Regions from separate parts of the Blautia sp. St.27G3 genome, predicted to be linked through region 2. Evidence: riboswitches for the same ligand, from Rfam matches in the RefSeq annotation. Region 2 holds a riboswitch; each other region holds the start of a gene.
The links. A riboswitch is a leader RNA that binds a small molecule or an ion and turns the genes downstream of it on or off. The one in region 2 is predicted to bind cobalamin.

Region 1: it holds a riboswitch for cobalamin, as region 2 does, so the genes downstream of both, AC6I2O_RS16820 (ABC transporter substrate-binding protein) here and spoIVA (stage IV sporulation protein A) in region 2, are expected to answer to the same signal.
Region 3: it holds a riboswitch for cobalamin, as region 2 does, so the genes downstream of both, AC6I2O_RS12460 (ABC transporter substrate-binding protein) here and spoIVA (stage IV sporulation protein A) in region 2, are expected to answer to the same signal.

The regions. Positions count from the first base shown of each region.
Region 1 covers NZ_BAAGFO010000003.1:578,184-582,976, forward strand. The annotation lists gene AC6I2O_RS16815 (metallophosphoesterase) at 112-1,236, opposite strand; cobalamin riboswitch at 1,558-1,743, shown strand; gene AC6I2O_RS16820 (ABC transporter substrate-binding protein) at 1,945-2,910, shown strand; gene AC6I2O_RS16825 (FecCD family ABC transporter permease) at 2,983-4,041, shown strand; gene AC6I2O_RS16830 (ABC transporter ATP-binding protein) at 4,038-4,793, shown strand.
Region 2 covers NZ_BAAGFO010000002.1:253,165-257,957, reverse strand. The annotation lists gene acsV (corrinoid activation/regeneration protein AcsV) at 1-259, shown strand, start outside; gene AC6I2O_RS10845 (DUF3786 domain-containing protein) at 302-937, shown strand; gene AC6I2O_RS10840 (cyclodeaminase/cyclohydrolase family protein) at 1,131-1,760, shown strand; gene AC6I2O_RS10835 (bifunctional 5,10-methylenetetrahydrofolate dehydrogenase/5,10-methenyltetrahydrofolate cyclohydrolase) at 1,805-2,659, shown strand; cobalamin riboswitch at 2,746-2,926, shown strand; gene spoIVA (stage IV sporulation protein A) at 3,314-4,783, shown strand.
Region 3 covers NZ_BAAGFO010000002.1:613,032-617,824, forward strand. The annotation lists gene AC6I2O_RS12445 (CGGC domain-containing protein) at 1-165, opposite strand, end outside; gene AC6I2O_RS12450 (ABC transporter ATP-binding protein) at 143-946, opposite strand; gene AC6I2O_RS12455 (FecCD family ABC transporter permease) at 943-2,019, opposite strand; gene AC6I2O_RS12460 (ABC transporter substrate-binding protein) at 2,034-3,053, opposite strand; cobalamin riboswitch at 3,179-3,386, opposite strand; gene AC6I2O_RS12465 (DUF1284 domain-containing protein) at 3,456-3,923, opposite strand; gene AC6I2O_RS12470 (biotin transporter BioY) at 3,940-4,488, opposite strand; gene AC6I2O_RS12475 (MATE family efflux transporter) at 4,624-4,793, opposite strand, start outside.

The DNA.
Region 1 (4,793 bases), on a different contig from region 2:
CTGCTATCACATAATGTGCCTTATCCTTTTACAGTGCAAACGGATCTCTGAGCGTTTTCTTTGATATTATATGCTTTTTTTCCCATAGAAGTCAAGCTGGAAAGCTGTCTTCTATGCAGGATTCCCGGCCACATGCACAACGACAATTTCGCTGTGCTTTCCGGTTCGAAACGCGTATCCCCAACCTCCAATGCCTGACGATACAATCAGCTCCATATCGCCAATTGTTTTTCTGCCATAGTTAAACGTATCTTTATCGAATAAAGTAGTAATAAGTCCCACCGGCCACATCTGACCGGCATGCGTATGCCCGGAAAGCATCAAATCATATCCGGCCTGTTCATTTTCTTCTATCTCCCGCGGCTGATGGTCTGTCAAAATGCAGAATCGCTGTTCAGAAACATCCGCCAGAAGTTCTTCAGATGACTTGCGCTCCATCTCATCTCTCCTGGCATCCGTCCGGTCGCGCCGGCCGGCCACACAGAGCTCTTCGCCGATCAAAGCCGTCTCGTCCTCCAAAATCTTTATTCCTGCTGCGGTAATCGCTTCCTCCAGTTCCGTTTCCGTAAAATCACACGCATCCAAGTAGCGCCCCTTGTCGTGATTGCCATAAACGTAATACGTTCCGTACGTGCTTCTGATCTGACCCAGGCATCTAAACGCCTCCTTCACCTGTTCCAGCGTCGAAGCCTCATCTACAATGTCCCCGCCAAGCACAACGAGATCTGGCTGTTCTTTCTCTATACGTTCACAATAATTCTGAAGCTGTTCCGGATTCATGGTTGTCCCAAAATGCAGATCTGACAAAAAGGCAAGGTCATATCCTTCTTCCCGGATTTCCTTTTCTGTAAAAACCGTGTATTCCGTCACAACCACCCGGTGCATATTCCAATATGCATACCCAAGAACAACAGTCGTGACCGCTGCTGCCAGTGTACCGCTGCGCCATGCAAGCTCCACGTACCTGTGAAATCCGTGTCCTGACTTTTTCAGAACCAGTCTCACAACATCCACAATCGCCGACGCTGCAAGAAAATGCAGAACAATAAGCGCCCAAAAACCAAACAGATTCTGCGCCGGAAGAATCACCAGCACAGATAGTACCACTGCCAGCACCATCTGCACATACTTCCATTTCCCGCCAAACAGCAGTATCTGAATCCTTCTGATAATAAAATACAAATAAATGTAAAGTGGAATCATAAAGATTCCCGCCGTTCTCACAAAAAACCGCATTCTCTTTCTCCCTGCTTTTCCTTATCAATATTTCACGATCTGCTAACAAAATACAGAATATCCAAAATCCGGAATTTCATTCTTCCTCATCCTATCTTCTCAAACTTCTGCCCGCAAACGATATTACCGCCAGCCAGGACACATTGGTCCCCCAGTTGGCGGTAACATTATAACAGTTCGACTAAGCTACAGGTCAATACATAATATGTGAAAATACTGTGAATTCCTTCGTTTTCTAACAAAATAAATGGGACTCGGATCTATAAAAGTTGTACTTGACAGCAAACGCTTCTCTATACTAAGATAAAAACAGCATAAAAATACTGCGTATGTTAATATAGTGCCGAAAGGCTGCCCCCTTTGGGGCAAAGGGAACAAAGTAGAAGCTTTGACAGCCCCCGCTACTGTGTGACAGACGAACTCTCCCAAAAGTCACTGGAAAACCGGGAAGACGGAGAAAGTAGGATGAAGTCGAGTCAGGAGACCTGCTATATTATCAATACTGTTGCTTTCGGTGGGGAGGCTTACATAGACATAGCAGAAATGCTTTTTTGCTGTGCGCAGATTGTGAAGTTTTATATTTTCACTTTACTTCTCAGATCTGATGAGCCACCAAAAGGCTCTTTTTTTATGCGTACAGACTGTTGCAGTACCGCATACTTCTGCATCAGTCCAGTCATTTCACACAGCAGAAAGAGAGGATTCAAAATGAAAAAGAAATTTGTTCTATCACTACTTGCAGGTATGATGATTCTGTCTTCTTTTGGTACGGGGGTTTTTGCCAGTGAGACAGCAGATTACAGCGAAGTAACCATCGAAAACGGTGCCCGCACTCTGACCTTCACGGAAATGCCGACCGGTATCCTTTGCTGTTACAGTGGAGAGGTACTGATGAAACTCGGACTTGACCAGTACATCATCGGTACAAGCACAAACAACAAGGGCCGTATCTCGCCGCTTGAAGGCGTAGCCGAGCTCTTTGAAGGGATCCCGGAGATTGAGCGTTCACACGAAAACGCAGTTGCCTGCGGTGCAGACCTGATTGTTGGGGAAGTCAGCGCATTCCAGGAAGACCGCTGGGGAACGTACGATATGCTTGAAGAAAAGGGAATCACCTCGTATGTGCTCACCGGTACTGTCGTGGAAGATGAAACAATGGACAGTATTTATCAGGATATTGAGAATATGGGGAAAATTTTCAAAGTGGAAGAGCGCGCGGAGAAACTGATTTTTGAGACAAAAGAACAGATTGCCGCGATTGAAGCCTCTGTAGCTGATATTAAGGAAGAAGAAAAAGTAACCGCCTTCGTTATGGACAGCGTGAGCGGTAATGAAGTTTATACCACTTCCGCGGGCCTGGAAAGCAATCTGATCGAACTGGCCGGCGGCATCAATGCCACAAAGGGAATGGCTGATTCCAGATGGTTCACAACAAGCGTGGAGACCATTGTTGCCACAAATCCGGACGTTATGATCTTCAACGACTATGGCAATGAGGAAATGCTGCAGGAAAGCCTTGATTTTATCAATAATAACGAAGCGCTGGCCGATGTGCCGGCAGTCGCAAATCAGAATTATATCATTATTCCGCTCGCTTATGCGATGCATGATTTAAGCGCAGTAGAAGCATGTGAGATTTTCGCGGAAGCATTCTACCCGGAACGCTTCCTATAGGCATGAGCCTGTGATCAAACACCATTTTCATACGCATAGCCCAATGAAACGCAATTTACTTAAGGAGACAATATGAAGGGGAAGCATATTCGCAGCGGTCTGCTGTTTCCTGTTTTGACTGCATTTTTGATCTTTTCCATCCTGTATGTGGTATCAATCGGCACTACCCCGATAGACATCAAAACAGTCTATCAGGTCATGGCAGATCAGATCTTTTTCAGTGGAGCACAGACAGCTGCCGGTGCATGGGATAAATCAATCTACCAGATTATCTGGAATATCAGGCTGCCCAGAGTTCTTTTCGGAGTATGCTGCGGCGCCGGCCTTTCTATCTGCGGCGCAGCCATGCAGGCCCTTGTCCTAAACCCTGTCGCAGAACCCTATATTTTAGGCGTATCTTCCGGTGCATCGGCCGGAGCTGCTCTGGCGCTTCTGACACCGCTCCCCTTTTTCAGCGGACAATACCGCACCACTGCCTTTGCCCTGCTTGGTGCACTTCTTGCCTTTTTCTGCGTCTATCGCATGGCAAAAGCCGGTGGCGGCGGTAAAATACAGCCGGTTGCCCTCCTGCTCTCCGGCACAGCCGTAAATGCCGTGATGAGCGCCGTTACCAGCTTTTTAATCTTTATGGCCAAAAGTCCTGAGAGCATTTCTGCTGTCTATAACTGGCAAATGGGAAGCCTTGCCTCCGCCCAGTGGAGCAGTCTCCGGATTCCGGCTCTCGGCACCGCTTTGGGTTGTATCGTCTTTTTCTGCCAGAGCGGCAATTTTAATCTTATCATGATAGGAGACGACGATGCTGCTGCCATGGGACTGCATGTAAAACGCTTTCGTGGTATGATGTTCATCATCTGTGCCCTCATTGTAGCATCTCTTGTCTCTGTCACCGGTATTATTGGATTTGTAGGCCTTATGGTCCCCCATATGGTTCGTCTGCTCGCAGGGACAAGCAGTAACAGAATCATTTTGCCTCTGAGCGCACTGTTCGGCGCTTCTTATCTGATCTGGGCCGATGCCGCTGCGCGCAGCCTGTTTGGCCCTGCCGAACTCCCGCTTGGCATCATTACCGCATTTGTTGGAGCTCCGTTTTTCTTTTATCTGATGATACGAAAGAATCGAGGTGGCGCATGACCACAGCAATAGAATTTCAGAATATACAGACCGGTTATGGAAAAAAAGAAATCCTGCACAACGTGAGCGTGCAGGCAGAGCGGGGAAAAATCACCGGAATTGTCGGACCAAACGGCTCCGGAAAATCGACACTGGTTAAAACACTATTCGGGATAGTACCCTGCAAATCCGGCGCTATTTTTCTGGACGGAAAAAACCTGCAATCGTTCAGCCGAAAGGATGTCGCAAGGAAGTTAGGATATGTCGGACAGGATACCTCTGTGGTTTTTGACTTTTCTGTGGAGGATATTATTGGCATGGCTCTTTACCACCAAAAAAAGACAGATCTCCCATCAAAAGAGCGAATTCGTCTCGCCATGGAAGAACTGAATATCCTGGAATTTTCCGGACGCAGCATTCAGACACTCTCCGGAGGGGAACGAAAGCTGGTTTTTCTGGCCCGTGCTGTAGCACAGGGTGCAGATACTATCATACTGGATGAACCGACCAACCACCTTGATATCTACCACCAGATTTTTCTGTTAAACTATCTGAAGCGAAGCGGTAAGACCATTCTCCTTGTTATTCACGATCTCCGCCTTGCAGCCCACTATTGCGATCACCTTTTCTTGATGCAGGACGGTCGCGTCGCCTCCAGTGGAATCCCCGAGCACGTACTGACTCCAAAAAATGTGAAGCAGGTATTCGGAATCTCCGGAAAAATCAGTTATTTGCCGGATGGTACCAGGGACTTTTGCATGGACTTCCAGTGA
Region 2 (4,793 bases):
CAATATGAAAAATGCAGTGAGCATAGGTATGTTCCCGGATATTGAGTTGGAAAAGTTTTTATATATTGGAAATTCATCCCTGTCCGGTGCTTATACGATGCTGTATTCTGTCTCGGCAGAGGAAAAGGTGGCTGAGGTTGCTCACAATATGACGTATCTGGAGCTCAGCAATGAGCCGACGTATATGGATGAATTTGTGGCTTGCTGTTTCTTGCCGCATACGGATGCAGGATTATTTCCCTCATTGGAAATGAAATAAATTATGGAAATGCAATAGATCTGACAGAGCAAGGAGACAAACATGAATATCGAATACGAAAAGGACAACAAGGAACGCGTCCCCTTTGAACACTACAAAGAAGAATACCGGAGCATGAATCCTTCTGAGATTTCCAGGCGTACGGGATTTCCTTATCTGGAAGAAAAAAAGTGCTTTCTTGTCCGTTTTCTTGGAAAAGAGTATGAAGTTTCTTTTCCTGAATTTTCCGTTGTCCGGACGCAGGAGGAGGATGGTTTTTGTCCGTTACTTTCGATTACGGCGGCGCAGATTCTGATGATACGTTTTCTGACCCACGGCTGCCAGGTTCCCGGAACAGGAAAGTTTCTGACCTATCGCGAGGTTCCGTGGGGAGAAGTGTACTACAGACAGTTCAGCGGTCGGTGTATGGCGCGGCTGGCATTCTCCTACGGGAGTAGAATTGATGCATTTTGTTCTGCGTTTGAGAAAATGCATGCAAAGCCCATCAAGGCCGGAGATGCCGGATATGAGGTTGAGCTGTTTGACGGATTTTTTATTCGGTTTCAGATATGGGGTGGAGACGAAGAATTTCCGCCGTCTTCTCAGATTCTGTTCAGCGACAATTTCCCGGCAGCTTTTCACGCGGAAGATCTTGTTGTCGCCTGCGATGTGGTGATTGGGACAATGAAGAGTGTGTGATGATCGGACGCCCTCTGGCAGCATACCTGTCCGCGGGGTTCCGACAAAGAAGTCACCTCGCGGACAGGTATTCTGCCAGGGAGCTGACTTCGATAATAATTTACAAATTATAACATATTTTATCATAAAAATAGGTGTTATTGTGTTTGTGAATGATTTGGAAATTAAAAAAATTTAGAAGGAGATAGAATAAATGGGATTTTCAACAGTACCATGTAATGAATTTGTTGAAGTACTTGCTTCTAAGGCTCCGGTTCCGGGCGGCGGCGGCGCATCGGCACTGGTTGGCGCAGTGGGCACCGCGCTTGGAAATATGGTGGGAAGCCTGACCGTTGGCAAGAAGAAGTACGCTGATGTTGAAGCAGAGATGTATGAACTGAAGGCAAAATGCGATAAGCTTCAGGAAGAGCTTCTGACCCTGGTAGAGCGTGATGCGGAAGTATTTGAGCCGCTTTCCAAGGCATACGGAATGCCGAGGGCAACGGAAGAAGAAAAGGCAGAGAAAGCTCGTGTGATGGAGATTGTTCTGAAGGATGCATGCTCTGTTCCGATGGAGATCATGGAGAAATGCTGTGAGGCAATCGAACTGATCAAAGAGTTTGCCGCAAAGGGTTCTGCGTTAGCAATCAGTGATGCAGGCGTGGGCGCTGCATTTTGCAAGGCAGCTCTGATGGGAGCCAGTCTGAATGTTTATATTAATACAAAATCCATGGCAAACAGAGAATATGCAGAAGAGCTGAATGCAAAAGCGGATGCAATGCTGGCGAAATATCCGCCGATGGCTGATGAAATTTTTGAGAGCGTACTTGGACGTCTGAAATAGAGAAACTGCGGATTTGGATGACCGCGGATGAAAGGAGCAAAACAATGGCAAAACAGTTACTTGGTAAAGAGGTTACCGCTGCTTTGAACGAAAGAATCAAAGCAAAGGTAGCAGAGGTTGAGGCAAAAGGAATCAAACCGACGCTTGGAATCATTCGTGTCGGAGAAAATGAAAGTGATATTTCTTATGAGAGAGGCGCTACAAAACGCTGTGAAACACTCGGTGTTGCATGTGAAAAAATTCTTCTTCCGGGTGATGTTTCTCAGGAAGAGCTTCTGAAAGTTATTGATGATGTAAACAAGAACGACGCAATTCACGGCGTACTTCTGTTCCGTCCGCTTCCGAAGCACCTGGATCAGAGCGTGATTGAGAATGCGCTTGATCCGGCAAAGGACGTAGACTGTATGACAGACGGTTCCATGTCCGGTGTATTTACTGGAAAGGCAATTGGTTTCCCGCCATGCACACCTCAGGCTTGTATGGAAATTCTTGATCACTATGAAATCGACTGTACCGGAAAGAAAGCGGTTGTAATTGGCCGCAGTCTTGTAGTAGGGAAACCGGCAGCCATGATGCTGATCAAGAAAAATGCGACCGTTACTGTTTGTCATACAAGAACAGTAGATATGCCGTCAGTTGCAAAAGAGGCAGATATCATCATCGTTGCCGCAGGCCGTGCAGGCGTAGTTGGCGCTGAGTACGTGAAACCTGGTCAGGTGGTCATTGATGTAGGTATCAACGTTAACGCAGAGGGCAAGCTTTGCGGCGATGTGGATTACGCTGCGGTAGAACCGATTGTAGATGCAATCACACCGGTTCCGGGTGGCGTAGGCAGTGTTACGACTTCTGTACTTGTAAGCCATGTAGTAGATGCAGCTGCAAAAAAAGCAGGACTGTAATGCAACGGAATAGCTGTGCCTGACCGTGTACAAGGCACAAAACGGTTGACGATTTTCAGAAACCGTGCTATATTTTTAGCGTGTAATGAGAAATTGCCGTATCAAGTGCAGTTTATCTGAAAAGGGAATCAGGTGCGATGCCTGAGCGATCCGGTCACTGTATACAGGGAGTGAGCTTCAAAGTCCATTGCGTACCCAATGAGCGCGAGAAGGAGAAGCAGGCGATGATCTGTGAGCCAGGAAACCTGCTTGATATGAGAGAAGTGCTTCCGAGTAAAGCAAAACACTCCGCACCGGCTGGCTGCCGGTTGTCTGTATCGGGTTAGTCAGACAAAGAAAAAATGGAATGTTGTCTCAAGGCAATGGAGATATACACAAACATACCTCCTTGTGCTCTGGCTGGCATCAGCTTTTTATAAAAGTAAGCCTTCGGAGCTGCGTACAGATGACGTTCCGCAAGCTGATCTGTACGACCGGCGTAGCCTTTTGCAGTCCGCAATGCAAAGAAAGGCTACGCCTTTTCATTTTAGAAAGCAAGCTACCATACAGGCAAAAATGTCTTCGTTTTCATATGATTGAAGAAATTTCTTTAAAAGCGTTCTGAGGTCCATTCCCCCTGCATATATTTAACCAGTATATGCAGGGGGTCTTTTGATGGAAAAATTTGATTTATACAAGGATATTCAGACGAGGACAGGCGGCGATATTTACGTGGGCATCGTAGGCCCTGTGCGGACAGGGAAATCTACCTTTGTGAGAAAAGTAGTAGAGCATTTGGTACTGCCGGAGCTTGAAGGACAGGAACATGACCGGGCAAAAGATGAGATGCCTGCCAGTGCAACCGGAAAGACAGTGACGACAGTAGAACCCAAATTTATTCCGAGAGAAGCCGCACAGATTGCAATAGGGGATGGCACCGTTATGAAATTACGAATGGTGGACTGTGTCGGATTTCTTGTGCCGGGAGCCGAGGGAACAGAAGAGAATGGTGTACCACGTATGGTCAAAACACCATGGCAGGAACAGCCTATGGCGTTTGGCGAGGCAGCCAGAATGGGAACACAGAAAGTAATTACAGATCATGCAACCGTGGGGATTGTAATTACTACGGATGGAAGCTTCGGAGACCTTCCAAGGGAAAGTTTTCTTGAGGCAGAAAAAGAAGCGATTACACAGCTTCAGCAGCTCGGGAAACCGTTTCTTGTGATTTTGAATTCCGCAAAGCCTTACAGTGAAGAAGCACGGGCGGCATCTGCGTATCTGAATGATACATATGGCGTTTCCAGTATGATCCTGAACTGTGAACAGATTGGAACAAAAGAAATTCAGACTGTATTTGAAGAATTTTTGCTGGAATTTCCGCTTACCAGGGTTGTATTTCAGATTCCCAAGTGGACGGAAACACTGGAAAATGGCCATTGGCTGAAACAGGATCTATTTGCAGCTGCAAAGAATGCAATGCAAAAGCTTCATACGGTACGGGATATTTATGCGGACTCGCTCGGCGTAAACAGCGAATTTATCAAAAAAGCAAAGCTTGAAGCGGTCGACCTGTCAAACGGAAATGCAGAGATTGATATCCAGATGCAGGATTCACTGTATTATCAGGTGCTGAGCGAGATGACAGGGACGGAAATAGCAAGCGAATACAAGCTGATTTCCATCGTCAGGGAGATGTCAGCCCTGAAAAAAGAATATGAAGCAGTAGCCAGCGCAGTAAATGCAGTGAGACAGACCGGTTATGGCGTGATCACGCCGCTGAAAGAAGAAATTCAGATGGATGAGCCGGTGGTCATCCGACAGGGAAATAAATATGGCGTAAAGATCAAAGCTACATCACCCTCGATTCATCTGATCCGTGCGGATATTGAGACTGAAATCGCACCGATTGTGGGGAGTGAATCTCAGGCCGAAGATCTGATTAATTACATGCGGGAGAATGAAAATTCTGAAGAAGGAGCCTGGAACACGCTGATTTTTGGAAAATCTATTGAACAGATGGTAGAAGACGGGATTCAGGCAAAACTTTCCTCAATTGGTGAAGAAAGTCAGCAGCGCCTTCAGGATACGATGAAAAAAATTGTGAATGAATCTAAGGGAAGAATTATCTGCATCATATTCTAATCATATTGTT
Region 3 (4,793 bases), 360 kb from region 2:
CGGCATATTGCCGCATCCATTGCATCTTGCAAAGGCGGTCAGCACTACTTCTTCCTCCTGATAAACCGTAAACTTTCCGGTTTTGGTTGCCCAGGCTTTCATACATGCTGCTCCTGCACATACCTCATTAGCCTTCAGGCAATTAAACATTGCTACTTTCTTCATTGTCCTCCCTCATTTTTCTGTAAGTAGGATGATAAAGAATATGTATTTCCCCTTTTTCATCTTTGATTACATCCGCATCAACTTCATAGACCTCTTTGATAAATTCCGGCGTCAGCACTTCCTCCGGCGTTCCGCTCTTTATTATTAATCCATTTTCCACCACCAGAAGCCGGTCGCAGTACATCGCTGCTATATTCAGATCGTGAATCGCTGCAATCACCGTCAGATTCAGCCCTTTTACAATATTCATAAGCTGAAGCTGATATTTGATATCCAGATGGTTTGTCGGCTCATCCAGAATGAGGCAAGGTGTTTTCTGCGCCAGCGCCCGGGCCAGAATAATTCTCTGCTGCTCTCCGCCTGACAGAGTAGAAAAGGAACGGTCTTCAAACGCACTCATCCCCACCGTTTTCAGAGCTGCCCGGACAATCTGATAATCTTCGGCGCTGTCCCTTTCCATTGCCCGTTTATGTGGTGCGCGGCCCATCAGAACCACTTCACGGACAGAAAATTCAAAATTGTAATAATTATGCTGCGCCACAACTGCCATCTTCTTGGCAGAATCACGCACCGCATAAGACTTCAGCGGTTTGCCATCCAGCAAAACAGCCCCTTTACTCGGCTGCAGGACCCGGTAAATACATTTCAGCAGTGTGCTTTTTCCGCTTCCATTGGGCCCGATCACCCCCACAAACTCTTTTTTTCCCACATGGAGGTCAATCCCTTTCAGGATTTTCGCATTTCCCAGAGACAGCTCCACCTTCTTAGTCTCAATCTTCATGAATCACCGCCTCCGAATCCGTAGCGTTTTCGAACCATCAGGTAAATAAAACAGGGAGCTCCAATCATAGAGGTCAGAAGCCCCACCGGCAATTCCATTCCGGGAAGGATAATACGGCAGAGCACATCCGCCCAAATCAGGAAAATTGCTCCGATCAGCGCGCAAATCGGCAGTATCTTTTTATGATCCGTGCCAAATACCATTCGGACCAGATGGGGGATAATCAGTCCCACAAACCCGATGGTACCGGAGGAATACACGACAAATCCCACAACCGCAGCCGAAACCAGCAGATAAACCTGACGAAGCCTGTGCAGGTCGGTTCCCAGTGTGATTGCCGTCTCATCTCCCAAAAGCATCAGATTTAAGTTGCGGTACTGACTCCAGAAAAACAGCAATGCCAGAACCACAATAGGGAAAACCACTGCAATGTTTTCCCAGCTTGCCCCCGCAAAGCTGCCCATCAGCCAGAACGTTACATTTTTCAGCGCATCGTTATCGCTGCTAAAATATACCACAAAGCTTGAAAAAGAACTGCACACAGAACTTAAGGCCATTCCTCCCAGAAGAAGCTTGACAGACGTTGCCCTTCCTCCGATATTCGCCAGCGCAACAACGGCGATGGAAATTCCGAATGCGCCCAGAAAGGCCATCACGCCCACATAGTTCGATCCGAATCTCGCTCCGACTCCCAGGAGAATCGCAACTGTGGCTCCAAGAGACGCGCCTGAGGAAATGCCCAGCGTATACGGCTCCGCCAGCGGATTTTTCACAACCGCCTGCATAATGACGCCACATACAGCCAATCCCATCCCTACTGCCATGGACAGCATCAGCCTGGGCAAACGAATAAAGCATACGACGTCGTATATTTTTCCGCTTCCGTACACAGAAGCATCTCCTATGCCAAATAGCTGATACAGAATGACTCCGTACACATCCCGAAAAGGGATGCGCACAGAGCCAAAAGTTACTGCAAGCAGTACAGACAAAATCAGCAGTATCAGCAAAACAATCATAGTCATCACATAACCTGGCGTCTTTTTAATCAGACCTGCTTTTTTGTCGTTCATATCCTTATTCATCCTTACTCCGTATAAAGCTCCGGATAAAGAGCTTTTCCGATCTCATTCAGTCCGTTGATTGTACGTACGCCGCTGGTGTAAACATCGGAAAGATCAATGGCATATACAGCTCCGTTCTGTACGGCCTTCAGGCTTGCATAGCCCTGATCGCCTGTCAGGTTCTCTGTTTTTGTCTCGTCACCGATCACAAAAATCACATCCGGGTCAAGATTAATAAGATCCTCAGCGCCGAGATCTCCTGCCGCATCCAGCAGCTCTGCGCCCATTTCTGTTATCATATTTCCTGCAAGCGTCGTCTTGTCATAATTCCAGATAGAATCCTTCATAAATTCCACAACCAGAACTTTTTTCTTTTCCTGTCCTTCGGTAGCCTCCGTAACACGCGCCACCTCATCTTTCATTTCGTCAACGATTTCCTGCGCCTTATCCTCCACGTCAAAAATCCTACCAATGGTCAGGATATCGGTATATTCATTTTCCAGAGTACGATTTTCACTGATATCATTGGAATTCAGTGCCATGTAGGTATGGATTCCATTTTCATGCCAGTAATCCACGTCGCCGATGGTTTTGTCCGAAAAAGAGGATTTCCAGCCCAGAATGAAATCCGGTTCCATCATAATCGCATATTCCTTGCTCATTGCCGCATTGGTATCCACAAACTCATTGTATTCCTTTCCGGACGCGACCTTATCAAACTCCTCCTGAAGCTCTGGAAGAACGCTCTCTTTGCTGACTCCTACCGCGCAGATAATCCGGTCTCCCAGGCCAAGCGCCAACATCGTCTCCAGGGAATTCTGCCAGAAGGTCAGAACCCTCTCCGGTGCCTTTTCAAACGTTTCCTCTACCGGCTCCTTCGCATAATTGAAGGTGGATACCGTCAGCGGATAATTTGCCGACACTTCTGCTGCTTCTGTCAATACTTCTGTTTCTCCTTCTGCCCTGACCACCGCACCTGTGCCGGTAACCAGTGACGCTGCCATGCCCACGCACAGCAATAAACTTACTGCTCTTTTCTTCATTTTTCCTCCATGTTCCCTTCCCGGAACGCAGATAAGCCTTTTGAACACAAAAAGTAAAGTGCCGCCTGACACTTTATCCTTAATATCCTCTAAGCTATTCCAGTGCAATATCTTTGGCGGGAAGATTTGACTGTCGCTGCAAAGCAGGTTTCCTGACTCTACCTCCTGGCAATTCCGCCTTCTCATGCTCGCACACAATGGCTGACTCACGTCATGGAATATGCCGCGTAATTACAGTGACCCGATCGTGCAGGAATCTCACCTGACTTCCCTTTTAAATCTACTGTTCCACATCTATGCGGAATGTAAATCACTTTGCTGCATCTTTTATATTGTTTACTTTTTTAACATAACACGGGCAACAATTTCTGTCAATAAATACCACATGGATTTTTACACTTTTTAGAAGCATTCCCTGAACTTTTTCTGCCACAGCACAAAGCTGCACAGTCCCTGCTTGCGCCAGTCGCATTTTCCGCAGGAAGCATCGAACACTTCCTCCGTCATATGTGACAGCACAATCTCTTTCAGTTCACTGCGACTGTACGTTTTTCCACAACACAGTCCCAACCGTTCTATTAAATCAGCATCCTTTTTTGACGTCCGATGTTCATGTTCACAGTAACGGTTAAAAAGAAACTCCATATCCGATTCCGGCTTCTCTCCCCTGCTTCCCTTTTCTTTTGGCACAGCAGGCTCAAGATTTGGGCAATGCGTACAGACCTCATCCGGAGAAGCCAACGGCCGGATTTCCTCTTCTGTCGTTTTGATTCGTTCTATTACTTCTGTCATATGAGCACAAAACTCTTCGCTATAGCCATGCCCCTGATACATGGGAATACACAGCAGATGATGCGCACGAAGTTCCATAATTCTTTCTCCCCTTTTATGCCATCTGTGCACCGGCACTTTTCAGACCTGCCCGGACAGCTTTGGCCGCTATGTAAGCCCCTGCCAGAGAAGCAACATCTTTTACCAGATACGGCACGGAAGCCACAAAAAACGCTTCCTTCCATCCCATTCCGGTGACAAGCGAAAACTGAATCACTCCGAACAAATGGCAGGCTGCAAGACCTAGCACGGAAAGTACACACAGCCATACATAATTTTTCTTTTCATATCCAAATGCACACAGCGCAACCATCGGCAGAAATCCCCAAATATACCCTCCGGCGGGACTTGTGGCAAACCCGATTCCGCCCGAAAAACCAGCGAACACCGGAACCCCTACAGCTCCCAATAAAATATACACTGCCGTGGAGATCAGACCATATCTCCATCCCAGCACATACCCCGCCAAAGCCATTGCAAACGTCTGCATGGTTACCGGTACGCCTGACGGAAGCGGAAACTGAATCTGCGACATCACTGCCATCACTGCTGCCATCATCCCCGCAAGCACAACCTTCTGTGTAGACAATTTTTTATTCTCCATAGCATCCTCCTCTTTCGTCAACTTTTTCTCTTCTTTAGTTGACATTTTTCATTCTACACAAACACCAGTTGTTTGTCAACTATTTTGTTTTACAAGTTAACATTTTTGTTTTTTAGAATCCACCAGCCTTCTCCATCATGCTGTGTGCATATTGTTCCGTATCAACCGCTTTTTCACGTACAAATAACAGAGCAAATGTACCGATTCTGTAACAAGCCACGAAACCGGATACGACCAGTACAATACAGAAAGCGTTCTGTTTGCCGCAAATACTGTATAAATCCAGACCACACGGAGTAAACAGG